One region of the Allobosea sp. GW823-FHT02B03 genome, then DNA from elsewhere that is predicted to be linked to it. Evidence: riboswitches for the same ligand, from Rfam matches in the RefSeq annotation. Region 1 holds a riboswitch; each other region holds the start of a gene.
What was found. A riboswitch is a leader RNA that binds a small molecule or an ion and turns the genes downstream of it on or off. The one in region 1 is predicted to bind cobalamin.
Positions count from the first base shown of each region.

Region 1 (7,442 bases):
TGCCAGTGCCGCTTCGTCCTTCTCCCCTCGGGGAAGAAGGTGGCCCGGCGAAGCCGGGTCGGATGAGGGCAGCGCGGCGAGATAGCCATCGATCCGCCCCAGCAGCCGCCGCATGTTCTCGGAGCCGCCGCCGGCATGGAAATAGCCGAGCAGCGCTGCTGCGAGCGCCGGCGGCACCGTGCCATGGTCGGCCAGCCGTTCATCCTCCCGGTCGTCGCCGGGCAGCACGGCGAGCGCCACGCCGTTCTGCCGGCAGGCGGCGCCGACCTGCTCGATGCCGTAGCGCCAGCTGTCGAGCCCGCCAAGGCAGCGCAGCAGCACGAAGCGCGAGCGGCTCAGCGTCTTTTCGATCAGCATGTCGATCGAGAGCGGATGCTTGAAGCGCCGCAGGGGCACGAGGCGGATGGCGAGGCCGCTATCGGCAGCGGCCGCCACCGCCGAAAGATCGCTGTCGCTGAAGGAGAGGACGATGATGTCTCCCGGCGGCAAGGCGAGGTCGACGGCGTCCTCACCGTCGTCGAGCCTCACCTCGCTGGTCGGAAGCAGATGCATCGCATCACTTTCTGAACACGCTGGCCGGAAGGCTCAAGGAAGCCTGCCGGCCAGCGTCGATATCAGCCCTTGAGGGCGGCTTCCACGGCCTGCCGGTCGAAACCCTTGAGGCCGATCACGACGAGCCTGCCGTCACGGGCCTCGTCAGCCTCCCAGGCGCGGTCGTAATGGTGACCGATGCGCCGGCCGACACCTTGCACCACGAGCCGCATCCGCTTGCCCGGGACGGCGGCGAAACCCTTCAGGCGCAGCACGCCTTCGGCCTCGGCGGCCTTGGCGAGGCGGGCGACCAGTTCCTCCGGCGAGGTGGCCTCGGCCAGCGGCAGGGCGACGCTGTCGAAATCGTCATGGTCGTGGTCCGCGCCCTCGCCATGATGCGAGGGGCGCGCTGCGAGATCGGCTTCTGCAGCGGCGCCCAGCCCGATGATCAGGGCCGGCTCGACCTTGCCATGGGCGGTCTCGACCACCTTGATCGCCTTGGGCAGATGCTCGGCGATCTCGGCCTTGACGCGCTCGCGCCCTTCCGCATCGACGAGGTCGCTCTTGTTGAGCAGGATCAGGTCGGCGCAAAGGATCTGGTCCTCGAAGACCTCCTCCAGCGGGTTGTCGTGGTCGACTGACTGGTCCTGAGCCGCCTGCGCCTTCAGGGCTTCGGGATCGTCGGCGAACTGACCCTCGGCGACGGCCGGCCCGTCGACCACGGCGATCACGCCATCGACGGTGACGCGTGAGCGGATCGCCGGCCAATTGAAGGCCTGGACCAGCGGCTTCGGCAGGGCGAGGCCCGAGGTCTCGATCAGGATGTGCTGCGGCGGGTTCGGCCGGTCGAGCAGCTTCTCCAGCGCCGGCACGAAGTCATCGGCGACGGTGCAGCAGATGCAGCCATTCGGCAGTTCGACGATGTCCTCCTCCGAGCAGCCCTCGATGCCGCAGCCGGCGATGAAGGAGCCGTCGAAGCCGAGATCGCCGAATTCGTTGACGAGCACGGCGAGGCGCTTGCCGCCGGCATTCTCGAGGAGGTGGCGGACGAGGGTGGTCTTCCCGGCGCCGAGGAAGCCGGTGATGATCGTGCACGGCACCTTGCCGAGCGCGGGGTTCTGCGGAGCGTTCATTCGTTTGATCCTTGCTGGCGCGGCAGAGGAGGCACGCGCGCGACCACGCCCTTGCGGAACGAGGCGGGTCTTTCCTTCCAGGGAACGATACCGTTGGCGCTGGCGGCAAAGCTCTCCGCCGCGCCGGCGATCTCGTCGAGATGGCTGTCGGTGTCGAGGTCACCGATCAGATAGGTCCATTTGCCATCGGCGGCGAGCGCGATGGTGCAGGGCCGCTTGCAGACGGCGAGGCATTCGACCGGGACGACGGCGATGCCGCTGCTGGCCATGCGTTCGCCGAGCGCCGCCGCGAGAGCGATGCCCGGCTGGTCGAAGCCATCAGGCAGATCCGCGCGCTGGCGCCGGCAGACGGTGCAGACATGGATGGTGCAGCCCGGCTCCTGCCGGGCGACGGTCGCGAGGGCGAGATCGCCTTCGAGCATGAGAGTACTTCCTTGGGCTGGCGCGGCCGTTTCCGGCCGCGCGAGGCGTCAGGCCGCCGCGGTGGCGGCGCTGCGGCGCGTGGCCCAGGGCCAAAGCACGCCGACGGCGAAGCCGGTGGCGAGCCAGAGCGCGGCCTGGATGGCGAGCGAGAGCGCCGCGAAATGCGCCGCGATCTCGGCCGGGACCTTGCTCTCCGGCGCGACCGGATGCGGCGCACCGATCAGATGCGGCAGCAGCAAGGCGAGCACGGCGAGCGCCCTTGCCCAGGAGGCTTCGACCCGCAGGAAGACGAAGAGCGCGCCGGCGGTGACGGCGGCGGTCATCAGCCACCAGAGCTGCCGGTGCTGCAATTCGGCCGCGGCGGCGCCAGGCAGTTCCGGCGCGAGCCCCATCGCCGGGGCGAGCCCGAAGGCGAGGAAGCCGCAGACGGCCCAGGCCAGCGCCCGACGTTCATCGATCCGCTCATTGGCCGCGATCATGCCGGCGAGCAGCAGGGCGGCGAAGCCGATCGCGGTGCCGATCGTCACCAGGCTGGTGAAGGCGGTGCGCTGGAAGCCGTCCTGCGGCTTCCATTCATGCTCGCCGGTATGCTCGGCACCGGCGGCCGGATTGTTGTGCGCGAGGTGGATGCGGGCTTCGCCGTTGAAGGCGGCGAGCGTCGGTGCAGGCTGCGCGCGCAGCGCTGCCTCATAGGTTTCCGCCTTGAGGATCAGCGGCGTCGTGGTGACGTGCTGGAGCGCCGAGATCAGCAGCCCAGCCAGAAGCCCGGCCAGAAGACTGACCGTGAGAACACGAGTGACCATGATGCTTCCCCGTCAGTGGCAGGGGAAGGCGAGGCCGTGGCGGGCGTCATGCGCCGCGTTGTGGACATTCGCGGAGGCCGCGAAGCCGACGGTGTAGACCAGCACGAAGCCGAGGATCAGTGCGGCAGCGACGGCTTTCGCGCGTTCGGAGACGCTGGCCTGGCTGGAGACGGTAGCCGTATTCATCTTGGTTCACTTCCTGGCCACCCCACCGGCAGCCTGTTGGACGACATCGAAAGACGGCAGGTCTCCTGGCTCGCGGCTTGATGTCCTGCTCCGCCTTCCCGGGGAAACCCAGTGGCCGATGGCGCAGGACGCGCCGCTTACAGTTGCGGGGGCAGCCGCGGTATCGCACCGCGTTCCCTTTTCACCTCGTCGCCGAGGCACCGTCCGCAGGATCATTAGCCATCCGGCGGGCGCTGTGCAATGCAGTGCCGTCATTCTCGGTCGCAGCGAAGCGGAGAGCCGGGAATCTCCTGAACGAGATGCGCGGGCCTGCGCCCGAGCCTGACGCGGAGACCGCAGGCATGACCCTTCCCTCGCTCACCCTCGTCCTCGGCGGCGCCCGCTCCGGCAAGAGCCGGCATGCCGAGACGCTGATCGAGGCCCTGCCGGCGCCCTGGGTCTACATCGCCACCGCCCAGGCCTATGACGACGAGATGCGCGCGCGGATCGCCGAGCACCGCGCCCGACGCTCGCAGGACTGGCGGACGGTCGACGCGCCGATGGCGTTGCCCGAGGCGTTGCGTGCGGTACCGTCGGGGCAGCCCGTGCTGGTCGACTGCCTGACGCTCTGGCTGACCAATCTCATCCTGGCCGAGCGCGACATCGCCATCGCGACCGGCGAACTCATGGCGGCCTGCCGCGAGGCGCAGGGCCCGATCGTGCTGGTCTCGAACGAGGTCGGCCTCGGCATCGTGCCGGAGAATGCGCTCGCCCGCCGCTTCCGCGACGAGGCGGGGCGCCTGCACCAGCGGCTTGCGAGTCAGGCGGAACGCGTGGTCTTCATGGTCGCCGGTCTGCCCATGCAGGTGAAGTAGCAGAGAAAAGCCATGACGATCGATGACGCCGAAGCCGCCCGTCACAAGGCGAAGATGGAAAAGCGCAAAGCGGTCCAGGATGCCGAGGTCGCCGGCAAGACGCTCGAAAAGGGCCTGCTGATCGTCAACACCGGCCCCGGCAAGGGCAAGTCGACCGCCGCCTTCGGCCTGATCCTGCGGGCGCTCGGCCATGGCTGGCGGATCGGCGTCGTCCAGTTCATCAAGGGCGCCTGGTCGACCGGCGAGCGCAAGGCGCTGGACGCCTTCGGCGATCAGGTCTCCTGGCATTCGATGGGCGAAGGCTTCACCTGGGAGACGCAGGACAAGGCGCGCGACATCGCGGCGGCGACAAGAGCTTTTGAGAAAGCGAAAGAGCTGATGGCCGACGAGGGCATCAGGCTTCTGGTGCTGGACGAGCTCAACATCGCCTTGCGCTACGACTATCTGCCACTCGCCGAGGTCGTCGCCGCGCTGCAGGCCCGCCGGCCCGATCTCCACATCGTCGTCACCGGCCGCAACGCCAAGCCGGAGCTGATCGAGGCCGCCGATCTCGTCACCGAGATGACGCTGGTGAAGCACCACTTCGCCGCCGGGGTGAAGGCGCAGGAAGGGATCGAGTTCTAGAGGACGATGGCGGCAAGGCTTCCAAGCCCCGCCAGCCCCCAGAGCAGCAGACAGGCTTTCCGGTAGAGTACGAGCGCCCTTCTGATGTCCGCTGCCGTCGCCTCGGCCCGGCCGTCGCCCATCCAGCCATCATCGACCCTGACGGCGCCATAGACGCGCGGCCCGGCGAGCCGAAGCCCGAGCGCTCCGGCCATCGCCGCCTCCGGCCAGCCGGCATTGGGCGAGCGGTGGCGCCTCGCATCGCGGCGCACGGCGCGCCAGGCGGCGGAAGCATCGGCCTGCCGGTCGAGCGCCGCGGCGCCGATCAGCAGCAGCGCGGTCAGTCGCGAGGCCGGCAGGTTGACGAGATCGTCGAGCCGCGCCGCCGCCCAGCCGAAGGCGAAGTATCGCGGCGATTTGTGACCGATCATCGAATCTGCGGTGTTGATCGCCTTGTAGAGCGCCGCACCCGGCAACCCGCCGACACCGAGCCAGAAGGCCGGTGCGACGATGCCATCGGAGAAATTCTCGGACAGGCTCTCGATCGCGGCCCGCGCCACGCCGGCCTCGTCGAGGCTTTCCGGATCCCGCCCGACGATCATTGAAACCGCCTTGCGCCCGCCCGGCAGTCCGCCGTTTTCGAGACCTTCGGCGACGGCGGCGACATGTTCGTAGAGGCTGCGCTGCGCCAGCAATGTCGAGGCCAGCAAAGCGAGCGGCAGCAGCGCAAAGGCTCCGGCCAGGCGGCAGAGCCAGACCAGGACAAGGCTCGCCGCCAGCGTCGCGCAGAGCAGGATGGCGAGCGCGACGATGCCGGCGAGGCGCCTTGCGGCGAAGGCGGCGCTCTCGCGGTTCAGTCCTCGGTTCAGCGATGCGATCAGCGCCCCGATCCAGGTGACGGGATGGCCGATCCATGCGTACAAGCGCGCCGGATAGCCGAGCGCCGCTTCGATCAGCAGGGCGGCGAGGAGCAGCGGCAAGGTGTCGGGGAAGATCATGGCGGACGGGGCTGGGGCGGGAGAGGCGATCTGGCATGGCGGCGATCTCGCCACGGCCAAGGCGCTGTTTCCCAATGCGCCGGAGCCCTGGATCGATCTCTCGACCGGTATCAATCCTTTCCCCTATCCGCTTCCGGCGCTGCCGTTAAGCCTGTGGCAGCGCCTGCCCGGCGCGCGCGAAGAGGCGGCGCTGTTGGCGGCCGCGCGCAGCGCCTATCGCGTCCGGCCGGAAAGTGGCGTGGTCGCGGCCCCCGGCACGCAGATCCTGATCGAGCTCTTGCCGCGCCTCGCGCCGCAGGCGCGCGTCGCCGTGCTCGGGCCGACCTATGGCGAGCACGCGCTGGCCTGGCGCAAGGCCGGCTGCGAGGTCCGCGAGATCGCCGATCTCGCCGAGGCCGGCGGGGCCAATGTCGTGGTCGTGGTCAATCCCAACAATCCCGATGGCCGCGCCCTCGGCCTTGCGGCGCTGACGGCCCTGGCAGCGGAGCTTGCGGCCCGTGGCGGCCTGCTGGTGATCGACGAGGCCTTCGCTGATTTCCAGCCGGGAATCAGCCTGGTGCCGGCCTTGCCGGAGGGCGCTCTTGTGCTGCGTTCCTTCGGCAAGGCCTACGGGCTGGCGGGCCTGCGGCTCGGCTTCGCGATCGGCGAGGCGAGGCATGTCGAGGCGCTGCGCGGCATGCTCGGCCCCTGGGCTGTGGCGGGACCCGCACTCGAAATCGGCGCGCAGGCGCTCGCCGATGCCGGCTGGCTCGCGGCGCAGGAGCGGGAGCGGGGCGATGATGCGCGCCGGCTCGACGCTTTGCTCGCCAGGCGTGGTCGCGTCGTCGGTGGCACGGCGCTCTATCGCCTGCTCGAGACGCCCGATGCGCCGCAGCTCTTCGCGCGGCTCGGGCGCGCCGGCATCTATGTCAGGCGCTTTCAGTCCGATCCGTCGCGCCTGCGCTTCGGCTTGCCGGGCGACGAGGCGGGATGGGTGCGGCTGGCTGAGGTGCTCGCCTGATTCAGGCCGATTTTGCCGCGGGCGGGCGCGTCACGATCAGGATGCCGACGACGACGAGCGCGAAGCCGAGGGCGTGATAGAGCGCGAGCCTCTCGCCGAGGAAGAGCGTCGCGAGAATGGCGCTGAAGATCGGCAGGAGATGCATGAACATGCCGGTCCGGCCGGGGCCGAGCACCGCGACCGAGCGGTTCCAGAAGATATAGGCCAGGATCGAGGGGAAGATCGCGAGATAGAGGATCGTTCCGGCGCTGGCCGCGTCGAGCGTGAAGCCGCCGAGGTTCCGATACTCCCAGGCGACGAGCGGCAGGTGGAACAGGACGCCAAAGCCGACGGTGATGCCGAGCAGCGCCATCGGCTCGAGCCCGAGCGGCCGCCAGCGGATCAGCACTGTGTAGAGCGCCCAGAAGCTCATCCCGCCGAGCACGAGCAGGTCGCCGGGATTGGGCGAGAAGCTGCGCAGCGCCGCAAGATCGCCGCGGGCGATCACCACGGCCGCGCCTGCGAGCGAGACCGCGATGCCGAGAATCTGCCGGGGCGCCAGCCTTTGCTTCAGGATCAGGAAGGCGAGCAGGAAGGTCGCGATCGGCAGGAGCGAGTTGACCAGCGCGGCGTTGACCACGGTGGTGTGATGCAGCGCCGCGTAGACGAAGCAGTTGAAGGCGGTGACGCCGATCGCGCCGAGCAGAGCGAGGAAAGGCAGGTTCGCCCGGATGCGCGGCCATTGCGCCCGGATCGCCGGCAGGCAGAAGGGCAGCAGGATCGCGAGCGCCACCGCCCAGCGCCAGAACGACATCTGGAAGGGCGGGATCGCATCCCGCATCGCCCGGGCGAACAGGAAATTGCCGGAAAAGAACAGCGGCGGCAGCGCCGCCAGCCACCAGGCCGAGGCCGGGATCGCCGGGCTCCCGGCA
Region 1 is NZ_JBXAJY010000007.1:89,873-97,314, reverse strand. Features, by position in the region: gene cobN (cobaltochelatase subunit CobN) at 1-552, opposite strand, end outside; gene cobW (cobalamin biosynthesis protein CobW) at 615-1,664, opposite strand; gene AC1REK_RS23255 (DUF1636 family protein) at 1,661-2,086, opposite strand; gene AC1REK_RS23250 (CbtA family protein) at 2,135-2,890, opposite strand; gene AC1REK_RS23245 (CbtB domain-containing protein) at 2,903-3,076, opposite strand; cobalamin riboswitch at 3,115-3,296, opposite strand; gene cobU (bifunctional adenosylcobinamide kinase/adenosylcobinamide-phosphate guanylyltransferase) at 3,418-3,930, shown strand; gene cobO (cob(I)yrinic acid a,c-diamide adenosyltransferase) at 3,943-4,554, shown strand; gene cbiB (adenosylcobinamide-phosphate synthase CbiB) at 4,551-5,531, opposite strand; gene cobD (threonine-phosphate decarboxylase CobD) at 5,515-6,531, shown strand; gene AC1REK_RS23220 (DMT family transporter) at 6,533-7,442, opposite strand, start outside.

Region 2 (7,442 bases), on a different contig from region 1:
GCCCGGGCCCGCGATGCAGAGCCGCGCCAGCAGCGCGATATGCGACAGCACGGCCTTCACGCAGGTGTTCCGGGAACGCGGCGCCTCGGGGAGGGCGGCTCGGGCGTGTCGAGCCGAAAGATCGCGTCGGCAATGCCTTTGAGGCTTGCGGCCTCATGGCTGGCGCGATCTGTCGGCAGCAGCACGGCGATCTCCTCGATGCCGAGGTCGCGCAGCTGGTAAGGGGTTCCGTGGCCGTATTCGAGATGGCCGCGGCCGATGATGCCGATGACGAGCGGATCGCCCGGCGTCGCCGCCAGATAGTCCGCGATGCCGCAGGCGAAGGCCCGGTCCCAGGTCTGCTGCGCCCGGATGAAGCGGTCGAACCGTTCCGGCTCCATGGCTGGTGGACGGTCGGGCCCGGCGAAGCCGCTCATGAGCGCCCGGAGATAGCGCCGGTAACCCTCCGTCGCCGGTGCGGACGGCGTCACGCCATCGCGCTCCTCGACCGGGATCGCCTCCCAGCCGAGCTGGCCGACACGGGTGACGAGGGGGCGATGACAGTTCAGCGCCAGCATCGGCACGCGCTGCTGGCGGCAGAAATGGAAAAGAGGCAGGTAGAGTTCCGGGTCGAAGCCCCAGACCTGCGCCCATTCCGAACGCTCGATGAAGGTCGCGGTGTCCATCTCGCCCGCGACCCAGGCGTCGAGAACGGGCTGGATCCGGCGCGGGAACATCTCGAACCCGACCGCCATCTGCGGCCGCAGCAGGTGCAGATAGGTCGTGACATGCAGCTGCCAGCGATGGATCTCGGCGACGTCATGGGTCTCGCCGAGCAGCACGACGCGCTCCCCGGCGATGATGCGCATGAGATCGGGCTGCGCGATCGCCTCGCCATTGCGGGGCAGGAGCCAGGTTCCACGCGGGTGAGCCAGGAGCTCGGCAGCCTCGATGCGATCGGCCTCAGCCATGGTTGGCGCGCCATTCCGGTGGAACGCCGTCGAACGCGGCCGCCGGGCCGCGCAGCACGAGGCCGAACGGAGCGCCTTCGGCATCCTGCGCGTGCAGCTCGACCTCCGCGCCTTCGCCCATGCGCCGCCAACCCGAGATGGCGCCGGCGCGCAGATGCAGGTGGAAGTCGGGTTGCATCAGATTGACGAAACCCATGGCCGGCTTCGGCTCGGGCAGGGCGCCGCTCCAGAGCTGGTGCAGGCCCGGCCGGCGCAGTTCGATGGCGATCGGCGTGGCGTTGCGCAGGATCGCGGCGAAGGCCGCGGCGCCGAGGTCATCGTCCGGCACATCCTGAGCGCCGCCCGCTCCTGCTTCGCGCGCGACGGGCTCTAGCGCCTCGCCGGGGCCGAAGCCGGCAAGCGCCTGATCGAACGGCTCCAGCCCGTCGAGGCCGATCAGGCTGAACAGCACTTCGCCTTCGGCATTCTGGCATTCGAGGCGCGGCAGCACACGCTCGCGCATCTTGCTCGTGCGGTCGGCGACGAGGCGGGTGATCACGGTGAGGTCGAGCGCACTGTCATGCATCGCGCCGGAGAGGCGCGCAAAATCGCCCTCGATCTGCACCTTCTCGACCACGCCCATGCGCTCATGCGTCGCGCCGGCGGCGCGAGCGCTGAGCATGACGCGGCCCATGCTCGGGAGTTTGGCGAGAATCTTGGCCGGGGCCTGTTTCAACAGTTCGCGGGGCAAGCTGGTATCGGTCATTGCGGTCTCCAGAAAAGGGTTGCGACGCTCCGGGTCTCGAGCGGAGCGTCGCCGAGCGGCATGCCCCACCAGGGCGGGCCGTCGTAAGGCGGGACAGGCGATCGTTTCAGAACTCGACGGAGGCGGCGAGCTTGAAGGTGCGGCCCGGCGCGGTCTGCAGTTCCAGCGGATTTGCCGCCGCAGCCGACGCGGGGGTCGGCACCTTCTCGAAGCCGTAGACGTTCGAGAAGTAGCGCTTGTCGAAGATGTTCTGGACGCCGCCTCGCACGGTGATGAACGAGGTCGGCTTCCAGTTGAGGAAGGCGTCGAACACCGAATAGCCGCCCGGCTTGAAGATGGCCGGCGTGCTGGCGCGGGTGACGCCCGAACCGAAGGTGCTGATGAACTCAGCCTCCAGCCCGTATTCCGGCATCAGGTATTTCAGCGCGGCCACAGCGGTAAAGGGGCTGATCGAGTTGTACGGCGTCGTCCGGGCACCAGCCTCCGTCTGCTGCGTTCCGTACTGGTAGCTGAGTGCGACATTACCGACCCAGCGCTCGTGGAACTTCCACTCGGCCGAGGCCTCGACGCCTGAAATCTTGACGCTCGCAAGGTTGCGATAGGTCAGGTCCACCGTGCCGGGGATCGTGGCGAAGTTCTGGATGAAGTCCTTGTAGTCGGCATGGAAGACACCGACCGAGAACCAGCCATTGGCGAAGCGGCCGCGCAGGCCGGCCTCGTAGGACTTGACGGTCTCCGGCTTGAGATCGGGGTTCGGGATCAGGTTCTGGTTGCCGAAGGGCAGCGAGGTGTAGAGCTGCTGCGCCGTCGGCATCTTGAAGCCCTGAGCGTAGCGGGCATAGAGCGAATAGGTGTCGTCGAGCCTGAAGAGCGTCCCGACCTGCGGGATCAGCTTGTGGGAATCGATGTCGCGCGGTTCCTTGCCCGGCACGATCACATAGCCGGCCCCGATGCTCGGCTCGATCTTGTAGTTGGCGTAGCGAACGCCCGGCGTGATCGTCCAACGGCCGTTCAGCAGCTCGATCTCGTCCTGCAGGAAGAAGTCGTAGCGCGTGGTGGTCGCATTGGCGAAGTTGAAGCCGCCGGCGATCGTCGTGGTGGTGACGCCGGTCGTCATGTTCCGGACGTCGTCGCGACGCTCATAGTCGGTGTTGGTGATGTCGCCCTGGAAGCCGTAGGTCAGCTTGTGGAAGGTCGAGCCCAGCGCGAAGCTCGACTTGGCCTCGATGTCGAGCTGCGAGAACTTCTCGGAGTAGTCGAGGATCCCGCGCGTGTAGCGCTGCTGGCCATTCGCCAGTGTCTGAAGCCGCTTATTGGTCATCTCGCGCTTCTGCGGCGAGAAGGACGCCTGCCAGCGGATCGAGTCCAGGAAACTGGCGCCGACATCCCACTGATGCTCGAGGGCGATGCGCTGGCGCGACTTCACCTCGTCCCGCACATAAGGACCGTTGCGGGTGCCCAGGCTGACGACATTGTAGTCCCACAGCTGGTTCACGCTCGAAGAGTTGTCGAAATACTCCCCGGTCAGCTTGAAGGTGTGGTCGGTCGTCGGTTTGAAGACCAGCTTGCCGAACGCGTTCCACACCGTGCTGTCGAGCGGATTCAGCGTGTCGCAGCCGATATAGCGCAGGCTCGGCACCGGGCAGCCCCAGCGGCCGCCATTGGCGCGGGCACGGCTGAGCTTGGCTTCCTGCGCGGTCGTGTGGCTCAGTCCGACGATGGCCTCGAGCGTCGGCGTCAGCCTGAACGCTGCGGTTCCGGTCTTGGTGAAAGCGCGGTTGAAGCTGTCGTAGTTTGCATCGAGCTTGACCGCGTAGGGCTTGTCCTTGCCCTTGAGCAGATCCTGTGGGTCGAGCGTACGGAACGAGACGATGCCGCCGAGGGCATCCGCGCCCCAAAGCACCGAGCCCGGTCCGCGCACGATCTCGACGCTCTTCAGGAAGGGCATGTCGACGAAGTTGCGGTTGCCGTCGGTGATGCGCTCGATCACGCGCGATCCGTCGACCTGCATCTGCACGCGGTTGCCGCCGACGCCGCGGATGTTGAAGCCTTCGTAGTTGCCGAAGGGGTCCGTCCCGCTGGTGATGCGGTTGACGCTGACGCCGGGCTGGTAGCGCACGAGATCCTGGATGTCGCGGGTCATGCGCTCTTCGAGTTCCGTGCGCGGAATGACCGTGACGTTACCCGGAACATCCAGCGCCAACTTCTCGCCGCGCGTGGCCGTCACGGTGATCTGGTCGAGGGAAATCGTCCCGGCCTGCGTGCCAGCAGGCGCGGTTTCCCCGACAGACTGGGCATGAGATATCGCGATCGGCGACGCCGAAAAAAGCAGTGTCGCGATTAGGTATAGATTGTAATTGTTCTTCATAGCAGTGACCCAGCCCAAAGATGCGGCTGTCTACTATGTGATTCTGGATCTTCGCAAATAGATTCATTTTTCCTAGGGCAATAAATAACTGGTTAAATTCTAAATTTAGCGTTCCGTTTGTATTGATTATCTATTTTAATTATCTGAAGTTTGGTTTGTTGCTGTAGAAATTCTAATCTAAATGCGCTCGAGATTTGACCCGCGCTCGAAATGACAGGCCCCTCCGACGGCTTGCTGACGTGCGATGGATTGACAACGGTGACGCGCGTGCCACTAGATATAGTGGTCACGGTCTCTCGAATCACCGGTTCGAGAGCTAAGAGGGAAGCCGGTGGAACACCGGCGCTGCCCCCGCAACTGTAAGCGGCGAGTTCGCGTCCATCCGTAAGTCACTGGGGTCGAAAGGCTCTGGGAAGACGGGACGAGAGCTATGACCCGCGAGCCAGGAGACCTGCCGCGACCTCGTTGAACGTCCTCGGGCGGGGTGTCCCGGTGGTGCGCTTGGCAGGTCGCGGCCTTGTGGTGCCGCGTGCCTTCTCGACGCAACCGCTCTGGCCTTTGCCCCCAACATTTGGGGTTGATGCCATGTCTCTTTCTCTTGAAGCCGAGCGGCCGGTTGCCGTTTCTCCGGCCGCCGATCTCGCGGTCACCAGGGCACCCGGCAATGAACCCGGCTACCAGGTTATTCGCCGTAACGGCGCGGTCACGCCGTTCGATCCATCGAAGATCTCGGTCGCGCTGACCAAGGCGTTTCTCGCCGTCGAGGGCTCGAACGCTGCTGCCTCGCGTCGCATCCACGAAGCCGTCGCGGAGATGACCGAGCAGGTCGTGGCGGGACTGACCCGCCGGGCCGCGAACGGCCGCACCTTCCATATCGAGGACGTCCAGGATCAGGTCGAGCTCGCGCTGATGCGCGGAGAGCATCACAAGGTCGCTCGCGCCTATGTGCTCTATCGCGAGGAGCGAGCCCGGGAGCGGGCCAGGGCGGTTGCCGAGATGCAGCCGGCGACCGCTTTGGCACCAGCATCCCACATGAAGCTTGCTGACGGCACGATGGTGCCGCTCGACGCTGCTCGCCTGGAGAAGGTCGTGCGCGAGGCCTGCGCGGGTCTCGACGGCGTCTCGGCCGAGCCGATCCTGACGGAAGCGCGCCGCAACCTCTATGACGGCATCTCGCTCGACGAACTGGCGCTGGCGCCGATCCTGGCCGCGCGTACGCTGATCGAGAGCGAGCCGAACTACGCCAAGGTCTCGGCCCGCCTTCTGCTCGACAAGCTCCGTCGCGAGGCGCTGAGCTTCGTCCATGGCCATGCCGAGCAGGCGACGCAGGAAGAGATGGCAGCCGGCTATGGCGAGTATTTCGCGGCCTATCTCAAGACCGGCATCGCCAACGAGCTGATCGACCCCGAACTCGGCCGCTTCGACATCGCCCGCATCGCCGCCGCTCTGAAGCCCGAGCGCGATTTCCAGTTCGACTATTTAGGCTTCCAGACGCTCTATGACCGCTATTTCCTGCATGTGCGCGGCAACCGCTTCGAGCTGCCGCAGGCCTTCTTCATGCGCGTCGCCATGGGCCTTAGCCTTCGCGAGATCGACCGCGAGGCGCGGACGATCGAGTTCTACGACCTGCTCTCGTCCTTCGACTTCATGGCCTCGACGCCGACGCTGTTCAACTCGGGCACGCTGCGTCCGCAGCTCTCCTCCTGCTTCCTGACGACGGTTGCCGACGATCTCGACGGCATCTTCAAGGCGGTGAAGGACAATGCGCTGCTGGCCAAATACTCGGGCGGGCTCGGCAATGACTGGACGCCGGTGCGAGGCCTCGGCGCCCATATCAAGGGCACCAATGGCGAGAGCCAGGGCGTCGTGCCCTTCCTGAAAGTCGCCAACGACACGGCGATCGCGGTCAACCAGGGCGGCAAGCGCAAGGGTGCGGTCTGCGCCTATCTCGAGACCTGGCATGTCGACATCGAGGAGTTCCTCGACCTTCGCAAGAACACCGGCGACGACCGCCGCCGCACCCATGACATGAACACGGCGAACTGGATCCCCGACCTGTTCATGCAGCGCGTCGAGGCCGGCGCCGACTGGACGCTGTTCTCGCCCGACGAGGTGCCGGACCTGCATGACCTCTATGGCAAGCCCTTCAAGACGGCCTACGAGGCCTATGAGGCCAAGGCTGCGGCCGGCCAGATCAAGGTCTTCAAGCGCGTGAAGGCGCTCGATCTCTGGCGGCGCATGCTGACCATGCTGTTCGAGACCGGGCATCCCTGGATCACCTTCAAGGATGCCTGCAATCTGCGCTCGCCGCAGCAGCATGCCGGCGTGGTGCATTCCTCGAACCTCTGCACGGAGATCACGCTCAACACCTCGGCCGACGAGGTCGCGGTCTGCAATCTGGGCTCGGTCAACCTGGCCGCGCATGTGACTGCGAACGGCCTCGATCAGGCGCGGCTGGCGCGGACCGTGAAGACCGCGATGCGGATGCTCGACAACGTCGTCGACATCAATTTCTACACGATCCCGGAGGCGCGCCGCTCGAACCTGCGCCACCGCCCGGTCGGCCTCGGCCTGATGGGCTTCCAGGATGCACTCCAGACCCTGCGCCTGCCGGCGGCGTCTGAGGAGGCGGTCGCCTTCGCCGACAACTCCATGGAGGCGATCAGCTTCCATGCGATCTCGGCCTCGGTCGGTCTCGCCGCCGAGCGCGGCCGCTATCCGAGCTTCGAGGGTTCGCTCTGGTCGAAGGGCATCCTGCCGATCGACTCGCTCGATATCCTCTCGGAGTCCCGCGATGGCGATGTCGAGCTGGACCGCTCCGCGACGCTGGATTGGGAAGGGCTGCGCGAGCGGGTGAAGACCACCGGCATGCGCAACTCCAACACGATGGCGATCGCGCCGACCGCGACGATCTCCAACATCGTCGGCGTCTCGCAGTCGATCGAGCCGTCCTACAGCCAGCTTTACGTCAAGGCGAACATGTCGGGCGACTTCACCGTGGTGAACGCCGGGCTCGTGCACGACCTCAAGGCGAGGGGGCTCTGGGACGAGGTGATGGTCTCCGACCTCAAGTATTACGACGGCAAGGTGAGCCAGATCGACCGCGTTCCCGCCGATCTGAAAGCGCTTTATGCGACCTCCTTCGAGATCCCGACGGAGTGGCTGATCCGCGCTGCGGCGCGCCGGCAGAAATGGATCGACCAGGGCCAGTCGCTCAACCTCTACATGGCCCAGCCTTCCGGCCGGAAGCTCGACGAGGCTTATCGGCTCGCCTGGCGGCTGGGCCTGAAGACGACCTATTACCTGCGCGCCTTGTCGGCGACCCATGTCGAGAAATCGACCCTGAAGGGGACCGACGGCAAGCTCAACGCGGTCTCGG
Region 2 is NZ_JBXAJY010000008.1:257,858-265,299, reverse strand. Features, by position in the region: gene AC1REK_RS25910 (ABC transporter ATP-binding protein/permease) at 1-60, opposite strand, end outside; gene AC1REK_RS25905 (ChaN family lipoprotein) at 57-950, opposite strand; gene AC1REK_RS25900 (hypothetical protein) at 943-1,695, opposite strand; gene AC1REK_RS25895 (TonB-dependent hemoglobin/transferrin/lactoferrin family receptor) at 1,802-4,063, opposite strand; cobalamin riboswitch at 4,336-4,536, shown strand; gene AC1REK_RS25890 (ribonucleoside-diphosphate reductase subunit alpha) at 4,649-7,442, shown strand, end outside.
Region 2: it holds a riboswitch for cobalamin, as region 1 does, so the genes downstream of both, AC1REK_RS25890 (ribonucleoside-diphosphate reductase subunit alpha) here and AC1REK_RS23245 (CbtB domain-containing protein) in region 1, are expected to answer to the same signal.

Region 3 (7,442 bases), on a different contig from region 1:
TCATCAAGGGCACTCCAAGCACTCTCGACGAAGACAGGCACAACAGCGAAGCCGTAGTGCCTCATTTGGCTCCCGCCATCGCAGCGGATTCCCGCCGACGCAGCCGGAGCGCCATCACCGCCCCTCCGGCGGCTCGTGGACATGCGTATCTCCGAGACCGTCGGCAACGGCATGACGATGCATCGCGCTGCTGTTGCCGCACCTGCGGTCTCAGCCCAGTAAAGCGCCCCGGCATCGGCGCCATCAATGTCGCAGAAGAAGTAACCCGCCGTACCGGCTGCCGATTACGTGCCCCGCCATCGGCGCCCGAATCCAGACCGAGGCGTGATAATCCCGGTTTGACGCCCTGGTTGCACCGTTGACGTCGATCAGCCTCCGGGTGCTCGCGCCGGTGGTGGGATCGATCGCTGCGTTGGCTGCTCACCCAGCCATGGCGGGCGGTGCGGGGACGCGGTAATCGCGCCGGATGAATCCGCAGCCGCAGGAATGTCCTAGCGCAGCTACCCAGCGCGATGCCTAGGTAAGGCTTTCAGTTGAAAGCTCTACAAGTAGTTGAATTTTTAGATGAAATGGCGCGCCCGAAAGGATTCGAACCTCTGACCCTCAGATTCGTAGTCTGATGCTCTATCCAGCTGAGCTACGGGCGCGTGGCAACGGAACGGAGCGGCAGAAGCCGCGTTCGGCTGACGGATGTCGAATTAGCGAGTCGGGCCGCGCTTGGCAACCCCATTCTCGCGACTTTCTTTGCCGATTGATTTTCGGCGGCGCCGGGAGCTCTCTGGCTAGTCCGCCCATCGACCGGCCAAAGCGGTGCCAGCGGGTGCGTAGCCGGCCGAAGCCAAATTGCGGGATCGGCGCTGGCCCTTCTTCTCAGCCCGGCCCGCGCAGCCAGACGCGGTCATGCAGCGTCATGCCGGCGAGCATGGCTATGACGAAGAGCACGACCGGGGCGAGCCCGAGCGAGAGCGAGGCCAGTGCCGGCCCGGGGCAGAAGCCGGCCATGCCCCAGCCGATCCCGAAGATCGCCGAACCCAGCAGAAGCCGTCGATCGATGGGCGATGTCGCCGGCAGATGGAAGCCCTCGTCGAAGGCGGGGCGCCGCAGGCGCTTCAGCACGGCCATGCCGGCGAGGGCGACCGTGACCGCGCCGCCGAGCACGAAAGCGAGGCTCGGATCCCAGGCCCCGAAGATGTCGAGGAAGCCGCGCACCCGGGCAGGGTCGAGCATGCCCGACATGGCGAGGCCAAGCCCGAAGACGGTGCCCGCCGCGAGGGCTGTGACGACCTGTGCGAATCGGTTCATGCCGCGACGAGCCTCATCAGGGTGACGGTGGCTATACCCGCGAACAGGAAGACCACGACCGCGACGGCCGAGCGCGGCGAGAATCGGGCGAGGCCGATAATGCCGTGGCCGCTCGTGCAGCCCGAGCCCATCCTCGTCCCGAAGCCGACCAGGAGCCCGGCCAGCGCGATCACCGGCAGCGAGGCGGTGATCGTCACTGGCGGCCATTGCCCGGCGGCGAGCCGGTAGAGCGGCGGCCCGAGCAGGAGCCCGGCGACGAAGGCGGCATTGGTCGCTGCCTGCGTGCCGAGCGCAAGCCGCCCGAGAATGCCGCTGATCCCGGCGACGCGGCCGTTCAGGAGCAGGAGCATGACGGCCGAGAGGCCGATCAGCATGCCGCCTGCGAGCGATGACCAATAGGCCGTCATGCCGGCATCTCCTCATTGCAGAAAATCTCGTGCAGGGCCTCGACCAGCCGCGCTGCCTTTGCGGCGGTCAGCCGGTAGAAGACCTGCTTGGCGTCGCGGCGCGTCTCGACCAGTCCCGCCTCGCGCAGCACGGTCAGCTGCTGCGACAGCGTCGGCTGGCGGATGCCGAGCATCTCCTCGAGCTGGCCGACCGCGTATTCGCCTTCGACCAGGGTGCAGACCAGCATCAGCCGGTTGCGGTTGGCGAGGGTGCGCAAAAGCTCGGCGACCTCCTCGGCCCTGGCCGCGAGCTCGGCCCTGGTGTTCGGCTGTTCGGCTTGCATCGTCATCGCGTCTCAGCCCCAGACCGCGCCCGGCAGCGCATCGAGCGGGATCTTGAGATAGCGCCGGCCATTGCCCTCCGGTTCCGGCAGCCGGCCGCCATTGATGTTCACCTGAAGGGCGTGGAGAATCAGCTTCGGCATCGGCAGCGTCCTGTCGCGCGCCTGGCGCAGCGCGACGAAGGACGCTTCGTCCTGGCCGGCGACATGCGGGTTCGCCCGCTTCTGCTCGCCGACCGTGCTCTCCCAGCGCGCCGCCCGGCCGCCCGGGCGGTAATCATGGCCGGTGAACAGCCGCATCTCGTCGGGCAAGGCGAGGATGGCCTCGATCGAGGCCCAGAGCGCCCTCGCGCTGCCGCCGGGAAAATCCGCCCGCGCCGTGCCGGAATCCGGCATGAACAGCGTGTCATGGATGAACGCGGCATCGCCGATCAGATAGCTGACCGAGGCCAGGGTGTGGCCCGGCGAGAACAGCACGCTGACGTCGAGCGATCCCAGCTTGAAGCGCTCGCCCCCGGCAAAAACCCTGTCCCATTGCGAGGCGTCGGCCGGGAAATCCGGCCAGTTGTAGAAATCCTTCCAGAGACGCTGCACCGCGACGACCTCGGCGCCGATCGCCGTCGGCGCGCCGGTCTTCGCCTTCAGATAGGCGGCGGCGGAGAAATGGTCGGCATGTGGGTGCGTGTCGAGAATCCACTCGACCGTGAGGCCCTGCTTCTCGACATAGGCGAGGATGGCATCGGCGCTGGCGGTCGCGGTCGCGCCGGACTTCTCGTCGAAGTCGAGCACGGGGTCGATAATGGCGCAGCACGCGGTCGCAGGGTCGGTGACGACGTACTGGACGCTACCGCTGCGCGGCTCGTAGAAGCCCTTGACCTGCGGGCTGCGGCCGCTCTCGCGGTCGAGCCAGGCTTTTGCACCGGCAAGGTCGAAGCCGAAGCGCGCGCCGAAACCCGGAACCTCTTCGGCGTTCATCCGCCCATCCAGAACCTCGCCCAGCACATGCAGGGTCAGCGCCCGCGTGCCGCCCTTGCAATGCGCCAGCACCGGCCCCGGCGCCGCGGCGAGCGCCGCCTGGAAAGCCGCGACATCGGAGCGGGTAATGGTCGCCCCGGTCACCGGCACGAAGCTGTAGGCCATCCCGGCCTCGGCCGCAGCCTGCCTCTCCGCGGCCGAGCCCGGCTGGCCCGGCTCCTCGCCATCGGGACGGTCGTTGACGATCGCCTTGAAGCCCTGCGCCGCGAGGGGCTTGAAATCGGCGAGAGCAGGCTGGCCAGCGACCGAAAGCTTCTCCGAGATCTCGACGATTTTCATGGCGGGCCCTGTCGTTTGGATTTCAATATACATTTACATATAATATATATTGATGAGCTGCAAGGCGCCTCGGGCATCCCCGCGCCTCGCGGCCGGCGTTGACGGCGCCTCATTCCCGCCCTACTCGTAAACGCGACGGTTCCCTCACGGGATCAAAAGGGAACGCAGTGCGGGTGGCGCGCCACCCCATGCTGCGGCTGCCCCCGCAACTGTAAGCGGCGAGCCTTTTCGCCATACGCCACTGGGACCTCGGCCCTGGGAAGGCGGTGAGAAGGCGCTGACCCGCGAGCCAGGAGACCTGCCGTCAGTCGTGGTCACACGCGAACACGTTCGGACGGGGTGTTTCGATCGCTGGTTCACTTGCACGCTGCCCTTTTTTCGGGTGCGGGCGGGAGATCGCGTTCGCGGTGACGTGCCACAACGTTGACCGCCCGAGGTTTCTTCCGTGCTCCCCTTCCCCCAGACCGCCCTGCGCGGCCCCTTGCCGCTCGCCTGCCTGCTGCTCGCCGGCACATCGCTGAATCCCCTTGCCGTCAGGGCTCAAGCAGATCCTGAAACCATTCGGCTCGACGAGGTCGTGGTCAGTGCCACGGGCACGCCGACTCCGGCGCGCGAGGTCGCGAGCTCCGTCACCGTCATCACCGCCGGTCAGATCCAGCGCGAGCAGCGCCGGACCCTGCCGCAGGTGCTCGCCGCCGTGCCGGGCCTCAACATCGTCCAGATCGGCGGCCCCGGCGGCCAGACCTCGGTGTTCATGCGCGGCACCAACTCGAACCACGTCAAGGTGCTGATCGACGGCATCGATGCCAACGACCCCTCGACGCCGAACCGCTCCTTCGATTTCGGCTCGATGCTGACCAACGACATCGAGCGCATCGAGGTGCTGCGCGGCCCGCAGAGCGGTCTCTATGGCGCCGATGCGCTCGGCGGCGTGATCTCGATCACCACCAAGCGCGGCGAGGGCCCGCCCAAGCTCACCGCCTCGGCCGAGGCAGGCTCCTACGGCACCTTCAACCAGGCTTTCGGCCTGAGCGGCGGCGACGACCGCTTCAACTACGCCTTCAACATCGCCCATCTGAAGTCCGACTCGACGCCGGTGACGCCGCCGAACCTCGTTCCGCCCGGGCGCCGCATCAACCCGAATTCCTATGACAACTGGAACTACTCCGCCCGCCTCGGCTTCAAGCTCACCGACACGCTGAGCCTCAACTGGGTCGGCCGCTATTCCGATGGCTACCTACTCTCGACCGGCGATTCCGGCTTTCCGAGCGTGCCGAACGCCTACCGCTCGAGCCAGAGCTACAAGCAGGCCTTCACCCGCGGCGAACTGGTCTTCGACCCGTTCGACGGCCGCTTCGTCAATCGCTTCGGCATCGCCTACACCAACCAGGATCGCTCCAACCGCTCTCCGAACGCCGCCGGCATTCTCGGCCTGCCGACCGACAATCTCGGCGAGCGGACGAAGTACGACTGGCGCGGCGACCTCAAGCTGATGGAGGGCCAGATGCTGGTGATGGGGCTGCAATACGAGAACGAGCGGCTGGAATCGCGCTCGCTCACCGCCTCGAACGGCAATACCGGCGCCTTTCTCGAATTGCAGTCGAGCTGGAGCGAGCGCTTCTTCACCGTCGCGAACATCCGCCGCGACGAGGACGAGGCCTTCGGCGGCCACACCACCTACCGGCTGGCGCCGACCTTCATCGTCCCGGGCACGGAGACCAAGCTGAAGGCGAGCTATGGCACCGGCTTCAAGGCGCCGACGCTGAGCCAGCGCTTCAGCGATTCCCGGCCGGCCTATAATTTCTACGGCAATCCCAACCTCAAGCCGGAGGAAAGCCGCGGCTACGACATCGGATTCGAGCAGCCCCTGCTCGACAACAAGCTCCAGATCGGCGCGACCTGGTTCCACAACGACATCGACAACCTGATCCTGACCAACGCCGCCCGGACCTCCTACACCAATATCGGGCGAGCCCAGACCAAGGGCGTCGAGAGCTTCGTCGCACTCGAGCTGAGCCCGCAATTCAAGATCCGGGCCGACTACACCTTCACCCTCGCCAAGGACGAGACCGCCAACCAGGAGCTGCTGCGCCGGCCGCGGCACAAGGCGAGCCTGACCGCCAACTGGGTGCCGATCGAGAACCTCAACCTCTCGGCGACGCTGATCTATGTCGGGGACCGCGTCGACGGAAACCGCGACTTCTCGATCTCGCGGATGCGCGCTCCGGGCGCCGCCATCGTCAACATCGCCGCCGAGTATAAGGCGAGCGAGAAGCTCACCGTCTTCGGCCGCGTCGATAACCTGTTCGACAAGCGCTACGAGAACCCGGTCGGCTTCCTCGTCCCCGGCCTCAGCGCCTTCGGCGGCCTGCGGGTGAGCCTGTGAGACAGGGGGCGGCCCTGCAGCGTGTGCTTCGCGGCGCCGCCCTCCTGCTGGCCTACGCCGTGCTGGCCGCGCCGGGCCTAGGCTTCGCCGCCGAGCCTACGGCCAAGCCGTCCCGCATCGTCTCGCTCAACATGTGCACAGACGAGCTCGTCCTGCGCCTCGCCGCCCCCGGCGCGATCGCCTCGGTGACCTGGCTCTCGCAGGACCCGCGCAACGCCAACATGGCGCAGGCGGCCCGCCGGATCCCGGCCAATCACGGCCTCGTCGAGGAGTTGCTGGCCTTCCGGCCCGATCTCGTCATCGCCGGCAGCTTCACCACGCGCAACACCGTCGCGTTGCTGAAGCGCGTCGGCGCGCCGGTGAAGGAGTTCGGCGTGCCGCGCGACCTCGCCGGGGTCAAGGCCCAGATCGCCGAAATGGCCGCGCTGCTCGGCGAGCCAGCGCGCGGCGAAGCCCTGATCGGCGAGATCGACGCAAGGCTTGCCGGGTTGGCCCGGCGCATCGGCGAGGAGCGGCCCAAGGCGCTGGTCCTGCGGCCGAACGGCTTCACCGTGGGGCGCGGCTCGCTGGTCGACGAGATCCTGACCAAGGCGGGCTTCGTCAATCTCGCCGCCGAGCTCGGCATCGACAATTACGGCCAGATCGCGCTGGAGACCGTCGCACTCGGCGAGGCCGACATCCTGATCCTCAACACCACCGAGGGTGGCCCGCCCTCGCTCGCCCATGAGGTCCTGAACCATCCCCTGATCGGCAGGCTCGGCGACCGGCTGCGGCTTGTCGCCTTGCCCTCCAGGCTCTGGACCTGCGCCGGGCCGGCGGTCATCGACGCCATCGAATTGCTGATCGACGCGGCCGCCGCGCCGCGCAACCGCAGGAGCGGCCCGTGAACCCCGCCACCACGGCCATCGCCGCGGAAAGTCGCAGCCGCTACCGCTTGCTGGTCGCGCTGCTGACCGCCCTGCTCGTCGCCATGACCGCGCTCTCGGTCGCCATCGGCTATGCAGAACTCGACCTCGGCGCGGCCTTCTCCGATTGGCTGGCCGGCCGCCCCAGCTTGCCGGCGCTGGTCCTCGTCGAGCTGCGCCTGCCGCGCGCTTTGCTCGGGGCGCTCGTCGGCTTCAGCCTCGGCCTGGCGGGCGCCGCGATGCAGGGCGTGCTGCGCAACCCGCTGGCCGAGCCCGGCCTGCTCGGCATTTCCAGCGCAGCCGCCTTCGGCGCGGTCGTGGTGTTCTATTCCGGCTTCGCCGGCGCCTTCCTGCTCGCCTTGCCGCTCGGGGGCATTGCCGGCGCCATGCTGGCGACGCTCCTGCTCTACGCCCTGAACGGGCGCGGCGCCGGCACCATGGCGCTGATCCTCGCCGGCGTCGCGATCAACAGCTTTGCCGGCGCCATGACCTCGCTCGCGCTCAACCTCGCGCCGAATCCCTATGCGGCGCTGGAGATCGTCTTCTGGCTGATGGGCTCGCTTGCCGACCGCAGCATAGCCCATGTCTGGCTGGTGCTGCCCCTGATGCTGCTCGGCTGGGCGCTGCTGCTCTCCAGCGCCACCGCCCTCGACGGGCTTACCCTCGGCGAGGATACCGCCCGCAGCCTCGGCTTCGATCTCGGTTGGTTGCGCGCCCGGCTGATCGGCGGCGCCGCGCTCGCGGTCGGCGCCTCCGTCGCCGTCACCGGGGCGATCGGCTTCGTCGGGCTCGTCGTGCCGCATCTGCT
Region 3 is NZ_JBXAJY010000008.1:158,619-166,060, forward strand. Features, by position in the region: gene AC1REK_RS25445 (type I secretion system permease/ATPase) at 1-4, opposite strand, end outside; tRNA gene AC1REK_RS25450 (tRNA-Arg) at 571-647, opposite strand; gene AC1REK_RS25455 (DUF6691 family protein) at 871-1,302, opposite strand; gene AC1REK_RS25460 (YeeE/YedE family protein) at 1,299-1,709, opposite strand; gene bigR (sulfite-sensing transcriptional repressor BigR) at 1,706-2,038, opposite strand; gene blh (bifunctional sulfur transferase/dioxygenase Blh) at 2,045-3,343, opposite strand; cobalamin riboswitch at 3,463-3,663, shown strand; gene AC1REK_RS25475 (TonB-dependent receptor plug domain-containing protein) at 3,789-5,729, shown strand; gene AC1REK_RS25480 (ABC transporter substrate-binding protein) at 5,726-6,616, shown strand; gene AC1REK_RS25485 (FecCD family ABC transporter permease) at 6,613-7,442, shown strand, end outside.
Region 3: it holds a riboswitch for cobalamin, as region 1 does, so the genes downstream of both, AC1REK_RS25475 (TonB-dependent receptor plug domain-containing protein) here and AC1REK_RS23245 (CbtB domain-containing protein) in region 1, are expected to answer to the same signal.

Region 4 (7,442 bases), on a different contig from region 1:
ACATGGTGCCGCGGCGCCGGCCGCCGGCGACGACCCTCGCCCCCTGCGCGACGGCGAGCTTGACCCGACGCTCGACCTCCGCCGCCGCGGGCTCGTCGATAACGGTGCCCATCACGGTAGCCTCGTCGGCGGGGTCGCCGGTGCGGACGTCCTCGATCAGCGCCGCGATGCGCGTGATCATCGTGTCCCGGATCTCTTCGTGCAGATAGAGCCGCTTCACGGCGGCGCAGCTCTGGCCGGCGATCTCGAAGCGGTGCCCGATCGCGGTCTGCGCGGCGCGGTCGAGATCGGCATCGGGCATCACGATCAGCGGGTCGTTGCCGCCGAGCTCCATCAGACAGCGCACGAGGCCGGAGGCGTTCTTGAGCGCGAGACCGGCCGCCGGCCCGCCGGTGAAGCTCAGCAGGTCGATATCGCCGCTGGCGATCATGGCGGCGACCTCTGCCCCGCCATGGACGACGCTGAACAGCCCTTGCGGGAAGCCCGCCTTGATCGCGAGCTCGCCGAGCCGCTCCGCCGCGAGCGGCGCCTTGGGCGAGGGCTTGGCGACGACGGCGTTGCCGGCGGCGATCGCCGGGCCGAGCTTGTGGCAGAGCAGATTGAGCGGGTAGTTGAACGGCGTGATCGCCCCGACAACGCCGGCCGGCTCGTAGGTGATCGCGGCGAACTTGCTCGGGGCGCCCGCCACGATCGCGGTCGGCAGCACCTCGCCGTGCAGGACGGTGATCGCATCGCCGCTGAGGCGCAGCGTGTTCTGGGCGCGGCGGACCTCGTTGCGCGCCTCGGTGATCGTCTTGCCGACCTCGGCACAGATGATCTGCGCCATCCCTTCGGCATCCTCGGCGAGCAGCTCGGCGAGGCGATGAAGCAGGCCCTTGCGCTCTGCCGGCGTGCTGAAGCGGAAGGCACGCCAGGCCTTGCGGGCCGCACGCAGCGCATCGGCGACCGCGACCTCGTCGGCGGTCTCGACCTTGCCGACGCTCACACCGGAGAAGGGGTTGAAGACGTCGATCGTCGGCCGGGCGCTGCTTCTGAACGATTTTGCGAGAGTGCCATTCACGGCTCTAGGTCTCCGTTTGATCAATCGAGAAATTGGCGAGGGCGGCGAGAGAAACCGGCCGCAGCGGCCAACGCGGCGGCGAAGCCGAGGGCAGTGCCTCGCCACGCAGTTCATCGAGCATCGGGCGGCAGAAGCGCCCCTGGCAGGCACCGAGCCCGAAGCGACCCATCAGCCGGATCTCCCGGGCCGAGGCGTCGGCCGGCAGCGCGGCGAAATCGGCATAGCGTCGCCCCTCGCAGCGGCAGAGCATGGTTTCGGGCGTCGGCGGCGTCGCTTTGCTGGACAGAGCCTCGGCGAGCGCGAGCTGGAAGTTCCGCGCCTTGCTCAGATCCGCTTCGAGCGATGCGGCGGATGCCGTGCGCCCCAAGCCCGCGAGGATCGCCGACGCGGCGCGCTGGCCGTCGAGGATTGCCGCATCGGCACCGAGAATCTCGCGCCCGTCGCCGGCAAGCAGCACGGGAATCTCTGCCCCGGGAGCCGGCTGGGGGATGCCGGCGCGGTTCGGCTCCAGCCCGTCATGGATCAGCAGATGGCGAGCCTGCAGCAGGCTCTCGGCGGAGCCCGAGCGGACCCGGATCGCGAGCCCCTGCCCCGTCTCGCTGACGCCCAGCACCTCGCTGCCACTGCGATAGGGCACGCGCTTCAAGGCGAGCGCGGCGGCATAGGCGGCCGCTTCGGCGAGCTGCGGCCCGGCCGTCATCAGGCCGGCCAGAGCTTTCGGCTTCTGCCATGGCCTTCCGCGCTCCAGCACGGCGAGCGGCGGGTTGCCGGCGCGGGCGAGCTGGGCAGCGACGGCGAGCAGCAGCGGGCCACTGCCGGCAACGACGATCGGACCTTCCGGCGGCCGGCCGGTTTCCTTGAGCAGGACCTGGGCGCCGCCCGCGCTCATTACGCCCGGCAGCTCCCACCCCTCGAACGGGTGGATCCTCTCGACCGCCCCCACCGCGACGATCGCTGCCCGGACGCGGCGCGCAAAGACCTGACCCACCCTGCGATCCTCGAAGAGGAAGCGCCCCGCGCCATCGACGCCGAGGAAGACGGTCGAGGTCCGCAGCTCGATCTGCCCCGCCGCCCGGTCGAGGCGCGAAGCCAGTTCCGCCCAGTTGCGCTGGTGCCGAGCCGGCCCCCTCCAGATCTCCGGCGCACCGGGAGCCGGCTGACGATGGATGGCGCCGCCGAGCCGGTCGCGCTGCTCTATCAGCAGCACCCGCAGACCGGCTTCCGCCAGGGTCACGGCCGCAGCGACGCCCGCAGGCCCGCCGCCGACGACAAGGACCGGTAGCTCAGTCATGGTGCAGTCCGATGCCGGGCTGGGGGGCAAGGCGCATTCCGGAACGCGCCGGCGTCAGGCAGGCTTCGACGGGCCCCTCGCCCGCAATCGCGACGACGCAGGCCTGGCAGGCGCCAATGCCACAGAACACGCGGCCACGCACGGCTCCGCCCTCGGGGCCGAGATCGGCGATGCCGGCGCGCAGCAGCGCCGCGGCGATGCTCTCGCCCGGACGGAAGGAAACCGGGCGGTCGATCCAATAGAAGCAGGGGTTCATGCCAGGGCCTCGACGGCGGCGAAGCGCTGGGGCGAGAGCAGGGAAAGATCGACGCCCGGCGCCTGGCCGAGGATCATCCGGGCAGCGCTGGCGCCCATGAACGGGCCGAGGCAGATGCCGTCGCCCTCGAAGCCGGTGGCGACCGTGACGCCGCCGAGATGCGGATGCGGGCCGATGATCGGCAGGCCGTCGCGCGAAGCGGTGCGGACACCGGCAAAGGTCCGCAGCACGCGGCGCTCGCGAAGCGGCGGATAGAGATCGAGCGCATCCCGCAGGATCGCCGAGATCGTCACGGCGTCGGTCGTCTGGTCGGCGCGGTGGTCCTCGCGGCTGCCGCCGATCAGGAACTGGCCAGTGACCAAGGGATCGATGACGAGGCCGATATGGGCGTTATCACGGACTATGCCGCGCTTGGCGGCTAGATAGGAGGCCGCCATCAGATGGCCGTCGATCGCTGGCCGGCCGGCGGCGGCGCGGTCGGTCACGACCATCTGGCCCTTCCGCGGGATCAGGACATCGCCGAGACCGAGCAGGCCGACCGAGCCGATCCCGGCGGCGACGAGGACGGCGTCGGCCGCCAGAAGCTCGCCGCGGATCGCGACCCCGACGGCCTGCCCACCCCGCATGACGATTTCGGAGACGGGCGCATTGCGCCGAACCGCGACGCTGCTCCGCTGCAGCAGGCGCTGGGTGATCTCGTAACCGAGCGCGTGGCCGTCATCGGGGATTTCGAGGGCGAAGCAGACGCCGTCGCCGAGGCCCGGAATGCGCGCCAGCAGCGTCGGCCGGTCGACATCGAGCACGCGCTCGCCGGCGGCGGCAAGATCGGCGCCGTGCTCGGCGACGAGATCAGCTTCGAGCGGCGTACGGGCGACCAGGAAGGTCGAGCGGCGATGGAACAGACCGCGCAGCAATCCATCCGCCTCGCAGCTTCCATAGAAGGCGCGAGCATGGCGGGCGAGGTCCATCATCGGCCCGGGCTTCTTGCTCGCGACCGAGACCGCGCCGTCTGAAGCGCCGGTCGCGCCGGCCGCCGGACCGGAGGCATCGAGCAGCGTGACCCGCGCCCCGGCCGCCGCCAGGAAATGCGCGGCGGCGGCGCCGACGATTCCGGCGCCGATCACGGCGACATGGAGGGAAGGAGAGCGGGCCATGCGAGGCGACGGGGCGTCCTGAAAAGCGATGCGCGACCCTCGGTCGCTTCGCCTTTCGGGTCGATCCAAATGATCCGCCCCGACTTGCGCCATTGTTTGAAAGTGGCGGAAGGCCGCCGCCTATGGATATGAGTGGGGCTCCCCGCCGCGGAACGAGCCATGCGCGAAGCCAATCTGACGCTGATCCAGACCTTCTTCATCGTCGCGCGCGACGGCTCCTATTCGGCCGCGGCCCGCAAGCTGGGGATGAGCTACCAGTCCGCCGCCAACCATGTCCGCCGGCTCGAACAGGTGCTGGAGGAGCGCCTCGTCCTCTCAGAGCAGGGCGCCAAGACGGTGACGCTGACGCCGCGCGGGCGCAGCCTCTACAAGCTCCTGCTGCCGGAGCTCGACACGGTCCTGGCGAGGCTCGACCGCACGCTCGACAAGGAGCGGCCGGTGCTGCGCATCGGCCTGCCGCAGGCGATCTTCTACTATCTGCTGCCGCCGATCCTGGCCCGGTTCCGGGAACTCTTCCCACAGGTCGAAATCCTCGCCTATGAGCGCGACACCTCCCTGCCCGAGATGATCAAGGATGGCAGCCTCGATCTGTGCATCACCGAACGCTATTTCGGTGACCCCAACGTGCCGCAGCATCTGGTCTGCACCTATCGGCCGGCACTGGTCTTCCCCACCGCCTGGGGCGCGGCGCCGGCACCGGGCGAGATTCGGGAATGGGCGCAGGGGCGCCCCTTCGTGACCTATGAGCCCGGCCAGCTGCTGCGCAACCTCGCCATCGACTATCTGCGCCCCGACGGGTCGGAGATGGAGATCGCGATCTCGACCTCCGGCAGCTCGAGCGTGAAGCGCTGCGTCGAGGCCGGGATCGGCTTCGCGATCATTCCCGCCTGGTGCCTCGATGGCAGCGAGACCAGCATCGCCGGACTCGAGATCGCCGAGTTGCCGGAGATCCCGATCTATTTCGGCGAAGCGAGCTTCCTCGCCCGCAACCCTTATGTCGTGACGCTTCGCCAGCTCTGCGGCAACCTGATGCAGACGGCGTCCGGCCCGCAGATCCCGGCCGCTTGACGCCGCTTCGCGCCGATCTATGGTCTGGCCCGATCATGGTTCTCCAGGCGTCACGCCCTGGAGCTAAGAGGGAATTCGGTGAGGCGCGCAGCGCCGAGGCCGAGGCTGCCCCCGCAACTGTAAGCGGCGAGCTCTCCACCCATCGTCCACTGGCGCTCCGGTGCCGGGAAGGCCGGGCGGAGCCAGCATCGACCCGCGAGCCAGGAGACCTGCCCTGATCATCGGAAGGTCTTTCGGGCGGGGTGCTCCGGAGGGTTGCGGACAAGCGCGGGACGAGGATCCCGCCGCTCCGTCGCAATCGCCTGCTTCCCGCCTTCATCTCGGGGAGCGATGAATCCAGATGCCCATCTCTACGAGCGCCGCCGGCGCCTTTACTCGCACCAGCTTGACAGGTCGCGGCGCAGCCCTCTATCAGTTTTGTTATAACATTACATATCAGTTCAAGTCGCGCCGGCTTGGCTCATGCCTCGGCGCTGGCCGTTCTCTCCCGCCTTCGAAGGGTTTCATGCACATGGTCCAGCGTTTCTCTCTCCCGCTGGCCCTGGCTGCCGGCCTGTGCCTCGCTTCCGGCGCGCAGGCCGCGCCGACGCAGTATCCGCTGGCGCTGGAGAACTGCAGGGAGACCATCACCTTCAACCAGGCGCCGAAGCGCGTGGTCGCCGTCGGCCAGACGCAGACCGAGATCCTCTACGCGCTCGGCCTGGGCGACCGCGTCGTCGGCACCGCCGTCTGGTTCAGCCCGGTCGCCAAGCCTTATGAGGCGGTGAACGCCAAGGTGAAGCGGCTCGCCGACAATGATCCCAGCTTCGAGGCGGTCGTCGCCCAGGAGCCCGACCTCGTCACCGCGATGTTCGAATGGCATATCGGGCCGAACGGCATCGTCGGGAAGCGCGACCAGTTCGCCAAGGTCAAGGTACCGACCTACGTTTCCCCGACCGACTGCGTCGGCAAGGACAATTCCGGCCCCGGCGACGGCGTGCGGACCAAGATGTTCTCGATGGAGCTGGTCTACCAGAACATCCGCGAATTCGGCGCAATCTTCGACGTGTCCGACCGCGCCGAGGCCCTGATCGCCGAGCTGAAGGCACGCGAGGAGAAGGCGGTGCAGTCGGTTGCCGGGATGAAGGCGCGGGACGTGCCTGTCGCCGTCTGGTTCTCCAGCAAGGACATCAAGGGCGATGCCTTCATCGCCGGCAAGAACGGCGTGCCGGCCTATATCCTGTCGAAGCTCGGGGCCCGCAACGTCATCACCACCAATGAGGAATGGCCGCTGGTCGGCTGGGAGAGCATCGCCGCCGCGAACCCCGCCGTGATCGTCGTCGTCAAGATGGACCGCCGGCGCTTTCCCGCCGACGATATCGATCTCAAGCTCAACTTCCTCAAGACCGACCCGGTGGCGAGCAAGCTCGATGCCGTCAAGCAGGACAGGATCGTGGTGATGGATGTCGGCGCGACGCGCGCCGGGCTCGACACCGTCGACGGCATCGAGGCGCTGGCACGCGGCATCGAGCGCTTCGGCCTGGCGCGGTGAGCCACTACCCCGTCCAGCCGAACTGGCCGGCGCGGATCGGCATCGCGTTCGCAGCGCTCGCCGCGCTGGTCTTCGCCATCGCGCTCGCCGTAACTATCGGCGAGATGCGGATTCCGTTGGGGACCGCCTTCCAGGCGCTTGGCAACGGGCTGTTCGATCTCGGCTATCCGGTCAGCGCGATCCAGCAGGGCGTGATCTTCGACTACCGGCTGAGCCGGGCGCTGCTGGCCGGGCTGTGCGGCGGCGCGCTGGCGCTGTCGGGCGCGATCCTGCAGGCGCTGCTGCGCAACCCGCTGGCCGAGCCCTATATCCTCGGCATCTCGGCCGGCGCCTCGACGGGCGCTGTGGCAGTGATGATCCTCGGCTTCGGCGGAGCGGTGCTGACCGTCTCCGGCGGCGCCTTTCTCGGCTCGGTCGCGGCGCTGCTGATCGTCGCGCTGCTGGCCGCCGGCGCCGGCGGGGCGAGCGACCGCGTCATCCTCGCCGGGGTCGCCGGCTCGCAGCTCTTCAACGCCGCCACGGCGACGATCGTCACGACGCTCGCCAGCGCCGAGCAGGCGCGCGGCGTGATGTTCTGGCTGCTCGGCAATTTCGGCGGCGTGCGCTGGCCGGACGTCTTCGTCGCGACGCCGGTCGCACTCGCCGGCTTCGCGATCTGCATGCTGCACGCCAAGGCGCTCGACGCCTTCGCCTTCGGGGCGGACGCCGCCGCCTCGCTCGGCGTCGCGGTGACGCGCGTGCGCATCATCCTCTTCGCGGTGACCGCGGTGATGACCGCGACCATGGTCAGCATCGTCGGCACGATCGGCTTCGTCGGCCTCGTCATCCCGCATGCCGCCCGTTTCCTGGTCGGCCCCGGCCATGCCCGCCTGCTGCCAGTCTGCCTCGTGATCGGCGCGATCTTCATGATCCTCGCCGATATCCTCTCGCGCATCCTGGTGCCGCAGCAGATCCTGCCGATCGGCGTCGTCACCGCCCTGGTCGGCGCGCCCGCCTTCGCCATCATCCTCTATCGCGCCAGGCGGCCGGCATGACGCTGTCGGCACGCGACGTTTCCTGGGGCACATCCGGGCGGATGATCG
Region 4 is NZ_JBXAJY010000005.1:367,046-374,487, reverse strand. Features, by position in the region: gene AC1REK_RS18870 (aldehyde dehydrogenase family protein) at 1-1,060, opposite strand, end outside; gene AC1REK_RS18865 (FAD-dependent oxidoreductase) at 1,065-2,351, opposite strand; gene AC1REK_RS18860 (2Fe-2S iron-sulfur cluster-binding protein) at 2,344-2,607, opposite strand; gene AC1REK_RS18855 (NAD(P)/FAD-dependent oxidoreductase) at 2,604-3,761, opposite strand; gene AC1REK_RS18850 (LysR family transcriptional regulator) at 3,921-4,829, shown strand; cobalamin riboswitch at 4,849-5,060, shown strand; gene AC1REK_RS18845 (ABC transporter substrate-binding protein) at 5,335-6,360, shown strand; gene AC1REK_RS18840 (FecCD family ABC transporter permease) at 6,357-7,394, shown strand; gene AC1REK_RS18835 (ABC transporter ATP-binding protein) at 7,391-7,442, shown strand, end outside.
Region 4: it holds a riboswitch for cobalamin, as region 1 does, so the genes downstream of both, AC1REK_RS18845 (ABC transporter substrate-binding protein) here and AC1REK_RS23245 (CbtB domain-containing protein) in region 1, are expected to answer to the same signal.